Regions from separate parts of the Pseudoalteromonas sp. NZS127_1 genome, predicted to be linked through region 2. Evidence: predicted binding sites of a transcription regulator. Region 2 holds the regulator's gene; each other region holds the start of a gene.
What was found. The regulator sigma-54, encoded in region 2, starts transcription at its own class of promoters, with help from an activator protein. The targets are predictions, from matches to a motif close to GTTGGCACGNNNNTNGNNT.
Positions count from the first base shown of each region.

Region 1 (6,133 bases), on a different contig from region 2:
ACTCGCCTTGAACGCGTTAAACAAAACTTAACGCGTATTGGCTTAGGTGCAGACCTTCAATGTGGCGATGCCTCACAACCACATACTTGGTGGGACGAAAAATTATTTGATCGTATTTTGCTTGATGTGCCTTGTTCAGCCACTGGCGTAATTCGCCGTCACCCTGATATAAAATGGTTACGTCGCGCATCAGATATCGAAGACTTATCTAAGTTACAAAACGATATTCTTGATAGCATTTGGCCACTGTTAAAACCAGGTGGCACATTGGTATATGCTACGTGTTCGGTTCTTCCACAAGAAAACCAACAGCAAGTTGCTAAGTTTTTAGCTAATAACGATGATGTAGAACATATACCTCTACACGAAAATGATACCGTAACAACTCCTGGTTTGCAGTTACTGCCCGGTGAAAGTGATGGATTTTATTACGCTAAGCTAGTTAAAAAAGCCTAATAGCCGTACACTAAATAGTTAGCCATTTATGAAACATTAAATGGCTATTTTTTTAATTAAATTATGATCAATACCACGGGTAAATAATGAAAATAATTATACTCGGTGCCGGGCAAGTTGGTGCTACGCTTGCTGAAAACTTAGTTGGCGAACAAAACGAAATTACCGTTGTTGATATAGACGGTAACCGATTACGTGAACTTCAAGATAAGTACGACTTACAAGGGGTTATGGGCCACAGTGCGCATCCTGATGTATTACGCCGTGCAGGCGCTGAAGATGCCGATATGATTATAGCGGTAACCAGTTCAGATGAAGTGAATATGGTTGCATGCCAAGTGGCGTACAGTATTTTTAAAACGCCCACTAAAATTGCCCGTATTCGCTCGGAGCAATATTTAAAATACCGTGAAAAACTATTTCAAAACGATGATTTACCTATCGACCATTACATTGCTCCCGAAGCACTGGTCACTAAGTATATTCGCCGTCTAATTGACTACCCTGGTGCTCTGCAAGTATTGCAGTTTGCTGATGGCATGCTCTCGTTAGTAGCCGTAAAAGCTTACTATGGGGGTTTATTAGTAGGTTATGCGTTATCTGCACTTAAAGAACATATTCCTAATGTAGAGACTCGTGTTGCTGCTATTTATCGTCAAGGTAAAGCAATAAAACCACTGGGTACCACCGTTATTGAAGCCGATGACGAAGTATTCTTTATTGCCGCTACAAAACATATACGCGCAGTAATGAACGAGCTACAAAAACTTGAGCGTTCGTACAAAAAAATTATGATAGCTGGTGGCGGTAACATTGGAGCAGGCCTTGCCCGCTCACTTGAAAAAAATCACACCGTTAAACTAATTGAACGCAGTAAAGAACGTGCCGAGCAACTCTCAGAAATGCTCGATAACACGGTCGTTTTTTGTGGTGACGCATCTGATCAAGAACTGCTCTCAGAAGAGCATATTGAACAAGTCGATGTATTTATTGCCGTAACCAACGACGATGAAGCAAACATTATGTCGGCCATGCTTGCAAAACGTATGGGCGCACAAAAAACCATGGTACTTATTCAACGTGGAGCTTACGTTGATTTGGTACAAGGCGGCGAAATAGATATTGCCATATCGCCACAACAAGCAACTATATCAGCGTTATTAACGCACGTACGCCGTGGTGATATTGTTAACGTGTATTCACTGCGTAAAGGCGCAGCAGAAGCCATTGAAGCGGTTGCTCATGGTGATGAAAACACATCTAAAGTGGTTGGTCGTGCGATTGCCGACATAAAACTTCCTGCAGGTACAACCATTGGGGCAATAGTACGTAATGACGATGTGTTGATAGCTCACGATGATACAATTATTATGTCGGGCGATCATGTCATCATGTTTTTAATCGACAAAAAACATATTACCGTTGTAGAAAAACTATTCCAAGTAAGTGCTATATTCCTTTAACTAGTTACTCTAATTAGTTAATTTAATACACAAAAAAGCCGCTGATTAAGGCGGCTTTAATGGAGTATGCTTAAATATTGATTACTGTACTTTTGAAAACTCTTCTTTAGAGATTTCACCATTACCATCAGTATCCAAATCATCAAAAATCTTTACAAGCTGAGGGTTAACCTTCGCTTCTTCCATTGTAATAGCACCGTTACCATCTGCATCAAAAGAGGCAAAATCTACTGCGGCATATGCTGCTGATGAAGATGCTAAAACGATAACTGCAAGTGTTGTATTTAATGTTTTCATAATAATATTCCTAGTAATATGGGAAGTCCTTTTCAAAGATCCCTGACTGTGAAAAATGTTTAATCTGAAAAGATTAATTAGTAATTAGCGAATTCTTCTTTAGAAAGCTCGCCGCTACCGTCGGTATCTAGCTCAATAAATTCAGCCATTAAATCTGTATCGACTGCCGCTTCGCTTGGGCTAATTGTGCCGCTACCATCGATATCAAGGCTGTCAAAATCTGATGCTGCAAATGCAGCGGAAGAAGATGCTAGTACTATAAGTGCTAATGCTTTATTTAAATGTTTCATAACTTAATCCTTCAATGTTCTATCAAAAAAATTGCTTCGTTTAACTTAAAACGTAATTTTTCACTTCCTTGTTATCCTCTTTCGTAAGCTCCCTTGCCTACTTAGGTGTCTTTGGCAACTCAGGATAAATACTTTTTAATTAAGCTTCTGAAAATTCTTCTTTTGATAACTCACCATTTTGGTCAGTATCAAGCTCAGAAAACATGCTCATTAGCTTTGCATCTACTGATGCTTCTGCTTGGCTAATTGTGCCACTGCCGTCTACATCCAGTGTGTCAAAATCTGTTGCAGCAAAAGCGGCTGAAGAAGATGCAATAGCGATAAGTGCTAAAGTTTTATTAATGCTTTTCATAATATGTATCCTTCAAATTTATGTGTGTGCGATTAAGTATTTCACTTTGAATCACGATTTCGTTCAGTACACTTAGACTATTACAACTTAGATGCCAACATTTAAAAGCTATTAATTTTCAATAAGTTAAATATAAAACGTACAACAAGAAGGCGTTTTTAGAATAGTTATTGTTGCCCTTTAGCAACACGTTTTAAAGAGATGATATTAAAGTCATTAAAAACATATAGTTATGTTTATATAAAAAGATACATTTTTAAATGTACGGTTTTAAAAGGAGGGATTTAAAATAATAATTGAGATAAATTTTAACGAGGTAGCTTTAATAACAAAAAACAAGCTGTAAAAAACAATACGTAATCAATTGTTTTATTTAAATAATAATTTTAATTGTGAAAGAGAGAAAAAACATTTTATAAATACTGACATAAAATGCCTTTTTGTTGCAAATAAGCGAAAACCTATTTATTCAACGGTAGGCTCAAGCGCAGAAGGGTCTATAAAATGCTCTTTCATAAAGGCTTTCATTTCATCCTCGCTTGCTAGTAGCTTAATTCCACAGTGCACGCCTGCGGCATGCTCTTTAACACTGCAAATTTCACCTTCAAAATCTTTATCACTGCTATTAAGTACGACAGTGCATTGCATATCTTTAATACTTTCAACTTGCTGATCGCCTCTAATATCAAACATTACACCAGTGAGTGAAATGTCTTTAATAAGGCCTTCAAGTACCCTATCGTCACTTAGCTTTAGCTTTGCAGGTAATAAGGTAGGTATGCGTGTTTGTGAGCGTAGCGCAAATAACTGCACTTGCTTTGGAAAGTTTATAAACACGAGTTTAGCGGGATGAGAGGCTACCGACATAATTTGCTGGCGAAACGCAATAACTTGCCCACCACTACCTTCAATAAGCGCTCTTACAACAACCATTACGCCATCACGTAAATAGTCACTCGCCGCAGGTAAACGCTTTGCATTGGGATAATTTAAAATAATAAACTGTTTATCGAGTAAACCAACTAATTCAGTTTTAACACGCTTACTGCTTGTAGGTGTTAATATTTCTAGGTCGACTAAGCTGCCTACACTTATATGCTTTAGCTTTTCTAAATTTGTTGGCATATCCCTTTCCCAATAGTTCGTAATTTAAAACTTAAGCCGCTCGTTTATCCACGCCAAAAAGTAGGCGTAAATAGCACTAATAAAGTAAATATTTCTAAACGACCAAACACCATTGCAATGGTAAGCAACCATTTAGCACCATCGGTTATAGCGCCATAATGCGATGCTACATCACCCAGACCTGGACCTAAGTTATTTAAACAAGCCGCAGTGGCTGAGAACGCAGTTATGTTATCCATACCCGTGCCCATAAGCGCTAACATAATAATAATAAACACCAACGCATACGCAGAGAAAAATCCCCACACGGCTTCTACTACTTTGTCTGGCAACGCCTTTCGACCCAGCTTGATTGAATATATAGCCCGTGGGTGCACCAAACGATTAAGCTCACGCACACCCTGCAAGTAAAGTAAGAACACGCGCACTACTTTCATACCACCACCGGTAGAGCCTGCACAACCACCAATAAAGCTCGAAAATATAAGTAAAATAGGTAAAAACAAAGGCCATGTTGAAAAGTTATCCGTAGCAAAGCCTGCTGTTGTACTCATAGAAACAGCTTGAAATAATGCCTGATCGAGGGTTTCATCGCCATTAGCAAATATTTCATTAGAGGAAAGTACGGTAAAACAAATAACCACCAGCGCTAATTGAATACACAAAAACACCTTAAACTCAGGGTCTCGAATATAAACTTGTATGTTACGACTGGCCACTGCGGCGTAATGCAGGGAGAAGTTAACAGCGGCAATAATTAAAAAGAACACACAAATAAAGTTAATTACAGGGCTGTCAAAGTGCCCCATAGAAGCATCATAAGTAGAAAAACCACCTATCGCGACCGTTGAGAATGCATGACATATCGCATCAAACCACTCCATCCCGGCTGCCCAATAAGCCAGCATACAAGCAATAGTCAGTGACACATAAATATACCAAAGGTGCTTTGCTGTATCGGCAATTCGCGGGGTCATTTTGGAATCTTTTACAGGCCCAGGTATTTCAGCGCGATATAACTGCATACCACCAACACCTAGCATGGGGAGTATAGCGACAGCGAGTACGATTATACCCATACCGCCAAACCACTGGAGTTGCTGGCGATAAAACAACACCGACTTAGGTAAGTACTCAATACCGGTAAGTACTGTAGCGCCGGTGGTTGTTAAGCCAGAGAATGCTTCAAACACCGCATCGGCGAGCGATAAATTAGGTTCTTGTAAAAATATAAGCGGCAAGGACGCAAACGCCCCAAGTACCAGCCAAAACAAAACAACAATTAAAAAGCCTTCACGTGCTTTTAAGTCACCGTTTTCATGGCGGTTTGGGTAGTAAGCCATCATGCCAATAACAACACTAAAGATAAATGCTAAAACAAAAGGAACACCACCACCGTCTTTATATATTAAAGACACCAGTGCCGGAGGCACCATGGTAATACTAAACAGCGCAACAAGTTGGCCAAGAATTTTTATGATGGTACGAAATTGCATTTAGCTTGTCGCTTTTATTATTAGTAAATTCAGGCTGAGTAGTATCAACCAAATTAAATAGGGTCAGTATGCATTACATGCAATTTGTGTAGGTTATTACTCTTTAATAGTTAACTCAACTGCGCCGTGACTTAAATCAAAAATATCTTTGATTGCTTGCTGAGCTTCGCGGCTATCTATTGTAATCACCCATTCAATATTAGCAGTAAATTGCTTATCAATATTAAGCACTTGATACTTTGTTTTTAATAACTGCTCAATCGCACCTTGCATGCTGTACTCGCTACTCCCTGTAATTTCAACACTGGGAACTTTAAGTACCGTTTGCAATTTTACTAATGCATTATTTAATGAGCCACCATAAGCACGTACTAACCCGCCCGTGCCTAATTTTATGCCGCCAAAGTAACGTGTAACAACAGCTGTGATTTCGCCAAGGCCTGAACCCACCAGCACATTTAACATAGGTTTTCCTGCAGTGCCATTTGGTTCACCATCGTCCGAAAAACCATAAACATGGCTGCCACCGGGGTTGCCTGCCACATGTGCCCAGCAGTTATGACGCGCATCGCTATACTTTTCTTCAATGCTTTTAATAAATGCTTTAGCTGAATTTAAATCGGGGGTATGTGCAATGTGAACTATAAACGTACT
Region 1 is NZ_JADYXO010000023.1:42,247-48,379, reverse strand. Features, by position in the region: gene rsmB (16S rRNA (cytosine(967)-C(5))-methyltransferase RsmB) at 1-456, shown strand, start outside; gene trkA (Trk system potassium transporter TrkA) at 543-1,919, shown strand; gene I6F50_RS17195 (EF-hand domain-containing protein) at 2,001-2,216, opposite strand; gene I6F50_RS17190 (calmodulin) at 2,294-2,506, opposite strand; gene I6F50_RS17185 (EF-hand domain-containing protein) at 2,646-2,858, opposite strand; gene I6F50_RS17180 (flagellar brake protein) at 3,324-3,983, opposite strand; gene I6F50_RS17175 (TrkH family potassium uptake protein) at 4,028-5,479, opposite strand; gene I6F50_RS17170 (YigZ family protein) at 5,576-6,133, opposite strand, start outside.
Region 1: a site for sigma-54 is predicted at 2,939-2,957, ahead of I6F50_RS17185 (EF-hand domain-containing protein). Genes of this name have one in related genera too.

Region 2 (6,133 bases):
TAAAGACGCCCTCATTGAAATGTCTGCTAAAGGTTTAGGTATGACAGCCATTGTTGATGAAAATCAGCAGCTCGTGGGATTATTTACCGATGGCGATTTGCGTCGTATTTTAGAGCAAAGAATTGATATTCATACAACACAAATAGATGTTGTTATGACTAAGTCATGCACTACGGCTACGCAAGATATTTTGGCTGCTGAAGCGCTTAATATTATGGAACACAAACGTATAAATGGCTTAATCGTCGTCAATGAGAAAAACCAACCTATTGGCGCATTAAACATGCAAGACCTATTAAAAGCAGGAGTATTATAAATGCAATTTGAAGAACTCTATCAACCGCTGAGCGATGATGCAAAAGCACGCGCTAAAAAAGTAAAACTACTTATATGCGATATTGATGGTGTATTTTCTGATGGCCGTATTTACCTTGGTAATCAAGGTGAAGAGCTAAAAGCATTTAATACAAAAGATGGTTTTGGCATTAAAGCGCTTATAAACAGTGGCTTTGAAGTGGCTGTAATTACTGGTCGTCATTCACAAATAGTGCAACAACGTATGAGCAGCTTAACCGTACAGCATATTTATCAAGGCCAAGAAAATAAGCTCATTGCCTATCAAGAGCTAAAAGACAAACTCAACCTTAGCGATGAACAAATTGCTTATATCGGTGATGATGGTCCTGACATGCCCGTTATGGAATTAGTCGGCTTTGCTGTTGCAGTAAATGATGCCCATCCACTTATTAAACGTTTATCACACTATGTAACGCAAATGCCTGGCGGCTTTGGTGCAGTAAGAGAGCTCACCGACTTACTTATGCTTGAAAATGGTAAAGCATTGACTACACAAGGCACTAGTTCATGAATGCAGCGCGCATAATATTAAGCGTTTTATTCATTAGCTGTATGGTTTGGCTTTGGTACCCTTATTTTACACAAACAAATATTGTGCCTCAGACTGAGCCTGAAGTTATTGCCAAGCCTGATTACATAGCCATAGAACTCAAACAAACAGCCTATGACGAACAAGGTAAAATTAGCCACAAAGTCACTGCGGCTAAAATGGAGCTATATCAACAATTAGGTTTTACGTTTTTTGAAAAACCTATTTTTACTTTATATAACGAAAAGCAAACGTGGCAAATAAATGCAGACGAAGCAACATTATACGAAGACAAACAATTAATTTTAGAAGGCAATGTGGTTGCCAAAAACTTAACCGATAACGCCATGATAGACAAAATCAATGCTGATAATATTCAGGTAGATATAAAGCTATTAACAATGCGTTCGGAGCAACCCGTTATCATCACTGGACCCAATTTAAAAATCACTGGTAAAGGCCTAGAAGCCGACTTAAAAACCGAAGTGATAAAACTAATTAACCATACGCGAACCATATATTATGACCAATAAAATATTAAAATCACTTATTATTCCTACACTTATACTAGCGTTTAATAGTAGTGCTGCAGAGCAAAACACGCAACCGGCTGCAAATCAAATTTCAATAAGCGCCGATAAGCAAGAAGGTCAATTAAAAGCTAATGTCGGGATTTTTGAGAAAAACGTTGAAATTATTCACGGTAACCGCCGTATCACAGCCGACCGCTTAGAAGTACATAAACGCGATGAACTTGGCGATAATAAACAATTATTAATTGCTACAGGTAGCCCTGCGCACTTTGAAGAAAAGCAATCAGATGGCACGACTATGAGCGCCAGTGCTGACGAAGTACGTTATGATGTATCTAAGCGTTTTTTAACGCTTGTTGGTAATGCACAAGTATCGCAAGCGGGACAAAAAATAAATGCTAAAAGCATTACCTACGATATAGAGCAGCAGCTAATCAGTGCCGAAAAAGATGAAAACTCAACTGACCGCGTTCACACAATTTTAGTACCAATCGAGACTAAAAAAAGTAAAAAAAGCGACAAAGGTCAACCATGAGCACATTAAAAGCAGAGCTATTAGCAAAGAGCTATAAAGGCCGTGAAGTTGTAAAAAACGTCGGCCTTGAAGTCAAAGCTGGCAGTATTGTTGGCTTACTTGGCCCTAACGGCGCAGGTAAAACTACCACGTTTTATATGATAGTAGGACTTGTACCTAGCGACAAAGGTAAAATATCGATAGACGATAACGATATTACTCTTTTACCTATGCATAGTCGTGCTAGATTAGGCATTGGCTACTTACCGCAAGAGTCTTCAATATTCAGAAAGCTGACTGTTTATCAAAACTTAATGGCCATTTTAGAAACGCGCAAAGAGTTAAATAAACAAGCTAGAGAAGACACTCTCGATAAATTATTAGATGAATTTAGCATACAACACATTCGTGATAGCCAAGGTATGGCATTGTCGGGTGGCGAACGTCGTCGTGTTGAAATAGCACGTGCGCTGGCAGCAGATCCTAAATTTATATTACTGGATGAACCATTTGCAGGTGTTGACCCGATTTCGGTATTAGACATAAAGAAAATAATAGAACATCTTAAAAATCGTGGGATTGGTGTATTAATTACCGATCATAACGTAAGAGAAACCCTTGATGTTTGTGAAAAAGCCTACATTGTTTCTCATGGGGAGCTGATTGCATCAGGTACTCCAGAACACGTATTAAATGATAAAACAGTACGCGATGTTTACTTAGGCGAGCAATTTAGGCTGTAACATTTACGCCATGTCTTTAAGCATCTGCTAGTATTAATTATAACAACATAAAAGGATTGTTAGAGATACATGAGGCAATCACTACAGCTGCGCATGGGCCAGCAACTTACAATGACTCCACAGCTGCAACAAGCTATTCGTTTGTTGCAACTCAGTACATTGGATCTCCAGCAAGAAATACAAGAAGCTCTCGACAGCAACCCGCTATTAGAGGTTGAAGAAGCAGACTATTCAGAAGACGCTGCAGGTAAAAACGAGCAAAAAGCAGATACAGATGACATAACTGTTAGCGCATCTGCCGATGATGCTCCAAGCGAATACGAACAAGATAGTGGTGAAGCACTTGCAAAAGACACGCTAAGTGACGACATGGCTATGGATGTTAGTTGGGATGAGTACATGAGTGCCGCCCCAGCAGCATCATCGGGTCCGATGCCTGAAGACGAATCAATATACCAAGGCGCCTCTACTGAAACGCTCCATGAGTATTTAATGTGGCAGTTACAACTAACGCCATTTAGCCCTACAGACGAAGCTATTGCTATTGCTATTGTAGAAGCCGTCGATGATTCAGGTATTTTAACACTAAGCTGCGAAGAGATTTTAGAAAGCTTTAATCAAGAAAACGAAGATGATAACGAAGTCGAACTTGATGAAATTGAAGCTGTATTAAAACGCATCCAACTGTTTGATCCTGTTGGTATTGCTGCACGTAGTTTACAAGAGTGTTTGTGTATTCAGCTTAACCAGTTTGATAAAGAAACACCTTACATTAATGAAACAAAAATGATTTTAACCGAGCATATTGATTTATTAGCTGCTCGTGACTATCGTACATTAATGAAGAAAACTAAGCTCAAAGAAGAAGAGCTTAAGGAAGTAATGACATTAATACATACTCTTAGCCCTAAACCTGCAGATACTATTGTAAGAGAAGAATCTGAGTATGTTATTCCTGATGTGTCAGTTAAAAAAATTAAAGGCCGCTGGGTTGTTGAGTTAAACCCAGACAGCATGCCTAAAATTCGTGTTAATAGCCAATACGCGGCAATGTCTCGCACTGTAAAATCCAGTGGTGACAGCCAGTTTATTCGCTCGCATTTACAAGAAGCTAAATGGTTTATTAAAAGCTTAGAAAGTAGAAACGACACGCTATTAAAAGTGACAAATTGTATTGTTAAGCAACAACAAGGCTTTTTTGAACACGGTCCTGAAGCCATGAAACCAATGGTTTTAAATGATGTTGCTGAAATGGTAGAAATGCACGAATCAACAATTTCGCGCGTAACAACCCAAAAGTATATGCACACACCCCGTGGTATATTTGAGCTTAAATATTTTTTCTCAAGCCATGTAAGCACCGAAAACGGTGGTGAATGTTCATCTACAGCAATCCGTGCGCTTATCCGAAAATTAATCGCAGCAGAAAACTCAGCAAAACCATTGAGTGATAGCAAAATAGCGGATATATTGGCTGAGCAAGGAATTAAAGTAGCGAGACGTACAATCGCAAAATACCGCGAATCTCTGGCTATTCCACCGTCAAATCAGCGTAAAAGTTTGATTTAAGACGCAAAAAAAAGAGGGTAATGCTTATGCAACTAAACTTAACTGGTCGTCACGTAGAATTAACCGATTCACTAAGAGACTATATTAATACCAAATTTGCGAAGCTAGAAAGACACTCTGATCATATTAATAATGTTCATGTCATTCTCGATGTAGAAAAATTAAATCAAAAAGCAGAAGCCACCATACACGTAAGCGGTGCTGAGCTATTTGCCTCTACAGAACATCAAGATATGTATGCCGCCATTGACTCGTTGATCGACAAGCTCGATCGACAAGTAATTAAACACAAAGAGAAGCTTGCTCGACACTAATATGATGAAATTAAGCTCACTTATATGCCAGGACTGCAGCAAAGCTGCGGTCCTTTTTAATAGCAAAAAAAGAATTTTAGAGTTCATTAGCGAACTTGCTCACGACAAACTTCCGTATTTACCGCAACAAGATATTCTTAATGCTTTAATGAGCAGAGAAAAATTGGGTAGTACAGGTATAGGGCGTGGCATTGCCATTCCTCATGGAAGAATGAGCGGTGCAGAAGAGCCTTTGGCTTTAGTACTCGTTAGCGAAACTCCAATAAATTTTGATGCGATCGATAATCGCCCTGTTGATATTTTCGTCGCACTCATCGTACCAGATGGCGATAACCAGCAGCACTTAAAGACTCTAGCAACCATTGCTGATAAACTAAACAACAAAGATTTTTGTAAACAGTTACGCAGTGCAAAATCAGATACTGAGCTTTACCAAGTTATTGTCAATCAATCATAGTTTTATAAAGGGTGTTAAATGGAGTTAATTATCATAAGCGGCCGTTCTGGTTCTGGAAAGTCGGTTGCTTTACGCGTTGTAGAAGATTTAGGTTATTATTGCGTAGATAATATTCCAGTTAACTTGCTTCCTTCATTAGTTCGCAGTGTGTCTGATAGCTATGATAAAATTGCTGTTAGCATTGATGTGCGTAACATCCCTAAACAACAAGATGAATTTAACGATATTCTTGAATACTTGCCTGGCTTTGCAAAACCTACGTTATTTTATTTAGATAGCGACGATCAAACATTGATCAAACGTTTTTCTGAAACTCGTAGATTACACCCACTATCAATTGACTCGTTGCCTCTTGATTTAGCCATCAAAAAAGAAAAAGAATTACTTGATGTATTAATCACCCGCGCCGACTTTATGATAGATACAACTGATTTAAGCGTTCATCAACTTGCTGAATCTATTCGTGAAAAGATTTTAGGTAAAAAAGATAAGCAACTGATTGTCACGTTTGAATCGTTTGGTTTTAAATACGGTATACCAAAAGAAGCAGATTACGTATTTGATGCACGCTTTTTACCCAATCCACATTGGGAACCTGAATTAAAACCTTTAAATGGGTTAGATCAACCTGTTAAAGATTATTTGGCCAATCACAGCATAGTGCAAAAATTCACATGGCAAATTCAAACATTTGTACAAACGTGGTTACCGCACTTAGAGCGAAATAACCGCAGTTATTTAACCATTGCCATTGGGTGTACAGGCGGGCAACACCGCTCTGTATATTTAGCGCAAACTATCGGTGAAAGTTTTGCAATGACACATCCCAATGTGAAAATTCGCCATCGCGAACAAGAAAAATAATATAGCTGAATAATCACCTGTTCAGCTTAAGTAGAGTAAGTTATGCATTGTGAAGACACTTTTTTAATAAAAAACAAATTAGGATTGCACGCCAGAGCAGCCACCGTGCTTGCCCAATTGGCAGTGCAGTTTGATGCGACAATTACATTATTTCAAGATGACAAAGAAGCCGCAGGCGATAGCGTACTTGCACTAATGTTACTTGAAAGTAGCCAAGGCAAAGAAGTAAAAGTTGTATGCAAAGGCCCCGATT
Region 2 is NZ_JADYXO010000003.1:2,504-8,636, reverse strand. Features, by position in the region: gene I6F50_RS04390 (KpsF/GutQ family sugar-phosphate isomerase) at 1-316, shown strand, start outside; gene kdsC (3-deoxy-manno-octulosonate-8-phosphatase KdsC) at 317-868, shown strand; gene lptC (LPS export ABC transporter periplasmic protein LptC) at 865-1,419, shown strand; gene lptA (lipopolysaccharide transport periplasmic protein LptA) at 1,409-1,954, shown strand; gene lptB (LPS export ABC transporter ATP-binding protein) at 1,951-2,676, shown strand; gene I6F50_RS04365 (RNA polymerase factor sigma-54) at 2,746-4,245, shown strand; gene hpf (ribosome hibernation promoting factor) at 4,272-4,559, shown strand; gene ptsN (PTS IIA-like nitrogen regulatory protein PtsN) at 4,564-5,016, shown strand; gene rapZ (RNase adapter RapZ) at 5,035-5,880, shown strand; gene I6F50_RS04345 (HPr family phosphocarrier protein) at 5,923-6,133, shown strand, end outside.

Region 3 (6,133 bases), on a different contig from region 2:
GAGGCGTAATAGTAAAAGTATTCGTTCCGCTATTATCTGTAATTTGATATTCGTTAGCATTACCTGTTTTAACAAGCGTTATTTCGCCGTTAGTTAAGCTTGGTGTTGAAGTAAATCCACCAGAGGTAACACTTGTTACTTCTCCAGCTGAAATAGTAGCGGTACCTATATTATTTAAATCGTTAGCAGTACGAATTGGCGATGCTAGTGCTAAATCTTCTGCGCGCCCTGTTGCAAGTGTAATACTTGAAGCGGCATCTGAATTAAGCTTTATTTGAAACTGATCACCCTCAACACCTGCCCCAGATACATTTACTTGAAGACCAAATGATTCTCCAGTAGTAGTCGATGAATCAATAACACCTGACGATATATCAGCAAGTGAAGGCTGCCCTAACGGATCGCCTTTGTTATCTATAGGCTGAATACTTACTTCATTAGCATTGCCTGTATAGGTAATAATAAAGTCACTGGCAGGGAGTTCACTGCCCTTACCTGGCTCTACCGTTGCAGTCATACCGGCAGTACCTGTGTTAGCTTGATACGCATAAGCGCCAACGGTAGGAATATTAAAAATATTACCCCCTAGCTGACCTGTTGCATCCATACCCAATTTGTTTTGTTCGTTAAATGCATCAGCTATCGCTAAGCCCATTTGACCAATTTGGTTTTGCGCAGGGACTAATATGTCATCTCTAAAAGCAAGTAAGCCGCCAATTTTTCCTTTAAGCTTACTTACATCAACTTCAAGCGGCACTGCTTTGCCACCATTAACGTCAAGCGTGAATTCTTTAAAATTAGGATCGGGGTCGCCTGTCATCGAAAATAAGTTAAATGCGCCATTTTGCATAACCACCGCTTCGCCTGTGCCCATAAAAACGAGTTTTTCGCCATTTGGACCATCAAGCGTTTCTATGTCTATTAGCTCTGATAAGTCGCGTATTGCTTTATCGCGTTCGTTATAGGTAGAGCTCGCATCTGCGGCGTTATTAGTGCCATTAACTGCTGCAATATTTTGATTTAGCGTGCTAATACTTTGAATTAGTGAGTTTGCTTCATCTGAAAATATTTCGAGCTGCTCGTTCACTACACTTTTTTGATCAAGCACGATGCCCGAAAGTCTATCCATTTGATCAATTAAGCTTTGCGCATCTGTCATTACTAATGAGCGGGCAACGGTAGATGACGGCTGATTAAGCGCTTCTTGCACGTTATTAAATAAAGAGTTAATTCCGGTCGAAAGGTTGTTCGACTCTTCAGAAAAAATAGTATCAACTCGATTAGCCTCAGTAATAAACTGATCGAAAAACGATTTATTAGAGGTGTCACGATTTAGCTGTGACTGAGCAAACTCGTTTAGTAATCGGTATGTTTCGCCTCGCCCTACTTGGTTATCAACCATAGTGGTAAATTCAGTACGCTCACGTACGTAGCCTACGGTATTTACATTGGCGATATTTTTACTTGTCGTTTGCAATAGCTCCGAGCTTGCTCTAACCCCAGAACTGGCAATGTTTAATAAATTAAACGACATGTTACTCTACTCCTTGGCGGATCACGTTTGCCGCAATGTCTTTTAGCTGACTGCTATTGAGTACTTTTTTTATTTTGCTGGCATAATTTGGATCGGTTGCATAACCTGCTTTTTGTAATGAATCTAAAAAGTCGTTTGGTTTTGCTGTATTTTGTAATGCTTCTTTGTAGCGTGGGTTTTGCGTTAAAAAATCAACGAAGTCGTTCACGCTATCTTTAATTGAATCGTAGGCTCTAAAGCTGGCTTGTTTTTTAACGGGTGTGCCTTGTTCAAACTCAAGCGTTACTTTGCTTGCTTTATCGCCTTCCCAGCTTTTATCTGACTTAATATTAAATAAGTTATTTGAGCTGCCACCGTCACTTTTATTAATAATGTGTTTACCCCAACCGGTTTCAAGTGCCGCTTGAGCAACCATTACCGCTGGGTTTAAACCTATTTTTTGCGCTGCAGTTTTAGCGTGTTCCCACACTGAACTTACAAACTCTTCTGCATTTTTAAATGTTGGGCTATCGGTTTTAGACTCTGTAGTATCGACTTTAGGCTCAGCAATATCGGCTTTAGTACTCTTAACGATAAGATCGGGTTGCTTATTTTTTTGCTCATGAGGAAGAGCGGATCCGACTTGCGTATCGCTAAAAATATCGTTGGTTGTTCTAAGCACAGAGCCTGGCATAAAGTTTTTAGACTCAGGCGATAACTGCTGAACAATTAAATCGGCAAGGCCTAACGAGCCATTTGATGAAAGCTCTGTTGAAAGTTGCTGATCGTGCATTTCTTCAAAAAACTTTACGCCACTTGAATTAAATGGACTGTCTTTGTCTTCAAATGCTTCGTTAGCTTTGCGCATTCCTTTGAGCAACATTTGCGTAAAAATGGCTTCAAATTGTGCGGCCGCTTTTTTGAGCGCAGCTTTAGAGGCATCAGTTGATGCATCGCCACTCGTTAAGGCTTCTTTACGAAGTGAATCTAAGTTGCCTAAATCAAAAAAGTTTTGTTTATCGAGGTGATTAGTTTCCATCGGCTTTTTGACACAAAATGAATAATGCAGTTAAAAATGCAAAAATTGAGCCACTACCGATAAAACAAGGAAGATAAAAATAATAAACTTAAGTTGCTGTAAATAAAAAGCCCTAGCTTCAAAAATATAGGGCTTAAGTAATACGTTATTTATTGACTTGGGTTATTTATATAACAACTAACTGTCCGTTAATTGCGCCGGCTTCTTTTAGTGCTTCTAAAATAGCCATTAAGTCACCAGGCGCTGCGCCTACTTCGTTAATTGCGCGAACTAAATCGTCAAGGCTTACACCTGGATTAAATACAAAGGCGCGCGAGTCGTCTTGGTTTACATCAATAATACTTTGCTGTGTGACAACTGTATCACCGTTTGCTAGCGGGTTTGGTTGTGACACATTTTGTTGCTCTGCAATTGTTACTGTTAAGCCACCGTGAGTTATAGCCGCAGGCTGAAGCTTAACGTTTTTGCCAATAACAATTGTACCGGTGCGCGAGTTAACTATAATTTTAGCGGCCATGTCAGCTGGTTTAAATTCTAAGTTTTCGAGTGTCGATAAGTACGATACACGCTGGGATGCATCGCGTGGTGCAATAACACGGATAGAAACAGAATCAATTGCTTGTGCGCTATTTGGGCCAACTAAGTCATTAATTGTTTTTTCTAGGCGTTTTGCCGTTGTAAAGTCTGGACGGTTTAGGTTGAAGGTAATGTAATCGCCTTGCATAAATGGGCTTTCTACAGTGCGTTCAACTGTTGCGCCATTTGGTATACGACCAACTGTAGGGGTATTAATTACAACCTTACTACCATCAAGGCCTTGTGCGCCTAAGCCACCAACAATTAAGCTTCCTTGTGCAATTGCATACACGTTACCGTCTACACCCTTTAAAAAAGTTTGTAGTAAAGTACCGCCACGTAAACTGCCTGCACTACCAATAGAAGAAACCGTAATATCTATTGTTTGCCCGGGCTTTCTAAATGCGGGTAATTCTGCATGCACAGCAACAGCGGCAACATTTTTAATTTTAGGACTTTGAGTTGAAGGCAGCGTAATACCAAAGCTGTTCAACATGCCTCTAAAACTTTGTTGTGTATATGAGTTTTGCTCACCAGTGCCCGGTAAACCAACCACTAAGCCATAACCAACTAATTGGTTAGAGCGCACGCCCTCAACCATAGACACATCTTTTATGCGCTCAGCACTGGCAGTAAACTGCCAACCCAATAACGCAACTAAACATAAAGCTTTAAGGCTATTCATGTTGTTACCCTCTAAAATGGAAACAGCGAACTGCTAAAGAAACGTGTAAGCCAACCAGGACTTTGCGCTTCTTGCGTTTGCCCTTTACCTGAGTATTGAATACGTGCATTAGCAATACGATTTGATTCAACCGTATTATCGGCGCTTACGTCTTGAGGGCGTACTAGCCCTTCTAAACGAATAAACTCTTCACCGGTATTAAGCGTTAGCCATTTTTCGCCGCGTATAACTAAGTTACCATTAGGTAAAACGCGCATTACATTAACCGAAATATCACCCACTAAGCTGTTTGACTGGTTTGATTTTGAATCGCCCGTAAACGACGAATCGCTACCAATACCAAACTGAATACTATCGCCACCTATATTTACAGGTAGACCACCTAAGCCAATCACTGGGTCTAAGCTTGCGTCGGTTTCTTTGTCTGTTTCTGTTTTAGCGGCTTTTGTTGCTTGAGTAGACTCTTGCAATTTAACCGTAATTATATCGCCAGTACGTAGCGCTTTTTTATCAGAATATAAGTCGTTTGATGTATGAGTATTAAACAATGAACCTGTGGCTACCAGCGGCTCTAAAATAGGCTCGGGGTACATAGGTGCGTAGTAAGGGTCGTCCTGCACTACTTCACTATTTTGCGTAGACATACAGCCACTTAAAAATAACGTGCCCGCTGTAAATAAAATAATATTACGCATAATTCCCCCTACTCTATTAAAGCTGTTGATTGATATAACTCATCATTTCGTCAACGGCCGAAATTACTTTTGAGTTCATTTCGTAAATACGCTGAGTTTCTATTAGATTTACGAGCTCTTCAGTTACATTTACGTTTGAAGTTTCGAGTGAGCCTTGAATAATGCTACCTAACCCTTCAACACCAGGGTTACCTTGTACCGGCGCACCACTTACAGCTGTTTCGGTATAAAGATTTTGACCGATTGGCTCAAGACCCGACGGATTAATAAAATCACTAATAGTCAGCTGACCAATGACCACGTTATCGGCTTGGCCTGCAACACGTACAGATACTTCGCCGTCTTGCGAAACCGTAATTGATTGCGCGTCATCTGGTACATTCATTTCTGGCTGAATCACATAACCTGCGCCCGATGTAACAATTCGTCCATCGCCATCGGTAGTAAACTGGCCGTTGCGCGAGTAAGCAATATTGCCATCTGGTTGCAGTACTTCAAAAAAACCTTCGCCAGAAATCATCCAATCTAGTGAGTTTTCGGTGGTCAACATGTTGCCTTGCGTAAACTCTTTTTGGTTAGCTACAACTTTTGCACCCGCACCTAACATTAGGCCCGATGGCATTTCGGTATCTTGCGATGAACGACCGCCCGGCTGATTAATATTTTGATAAAGTAAATCTTCAAATATAGCGCGACTTTTTTTGTAACCTACGGTACTCGCATTCGCTAAGTTATTTGAAATAACCGATATATCGGTTTGTTGGGCGTCTAGCCCCGTTTTACTGATCCACAATGCTGGATTCATAATCGTGTCCTCACTTTAAAGTTAAACAATGCGTAACAGCTGATCTTGACGCTCGTCAATTTCTTCAGCTGTTTTCATTAATTTCACTTGTAATTCAAATTGGCGCTGGTGGCTTATCATGTCGACCATTTCGTGAACTGGGTTCACATTCGACATTTCAAGCGAACCACTTAAAACTTTTACATTGGCAGAGGTATCTACTGTTACATTTGCTTTTGGTCTAAATAAACCATCGTTACCTTTTTCGAGCTGTGAGCTATTTGCTTCTACCACTCTAAGCGTGTCTATTTCTTCTAAAAAGTTAGCGGGGGCGCCTTGTGGTCGAACTTGAATAGCGCCATCTTGGCTAAACCCTATTTTTTCGACTGGGACGGGTAAAATAACAGGTCCCCCTTCGCCAATAACTTGACGACCGTGGCTGGTTACGAGCATGCCTTGAGCTGTAACGTTTAACGTACCCACTTTGGTGTAAGCTTCATTACCGGAGGCATCTTGCACAGCAAGCCATGCGTTATCGCTCATTGCGATATCTAAGTCTCGCCCGGTTTGAACAATGCCACCCGATACCATGTTTGAACCCGGACGCTCTTGCATTGAAAATACACGTGTAGGCAAACCTTCGCCAAACGCTTGCATAGAACGCGCCTGCGCAAAGTCAGCTTTAAAACCCGTTGTATTTGCATTTGCCAAATTATTGGCTTTTAAAGCAAGCCCTTGTAGGCTTTGCTTAGCGCCAGAGGCCGCAATGTAGACCATTTTGTCCATAGTATCGACTCACATAAAAAATCTCTGAACTTACAAATGCAAAATAGATGCCAGA
Region 3 is NZ_JADYXO010000002.1:154,496-160,628, forward strand. Features, by position in the region: gene flgK (flagellar hook-associated protein FlgK) at 1-1,534, opposite strand, end outside; gene flgJ (flagellar assembly peptidoglycan hydrolase FlgJ) at 1,536-2,552, opposite strand; gene I6F50_RS03815 (flagellar basal body P-ring protein FlgI) at 2,719-3,813, opposite strand; gene flgH (flagellar basal body L-ring protein FlgH) at 3,825-4,508, opposite strand; gene flgG (flagellar basal-body rod protein FlgG) at 4,525-5,313, opposite strand; gene I6F50_RS03830 (flagellar basal body rod protein FlgF) at 5,335-6,078, opposite strand.
Region 3: a site for sigma-54 is predicted at 2,589-2,607, ahead of flgJ (flagellar assembly peptidoglycan hydrolase FlgJ). Genes of this name have one in related genera too.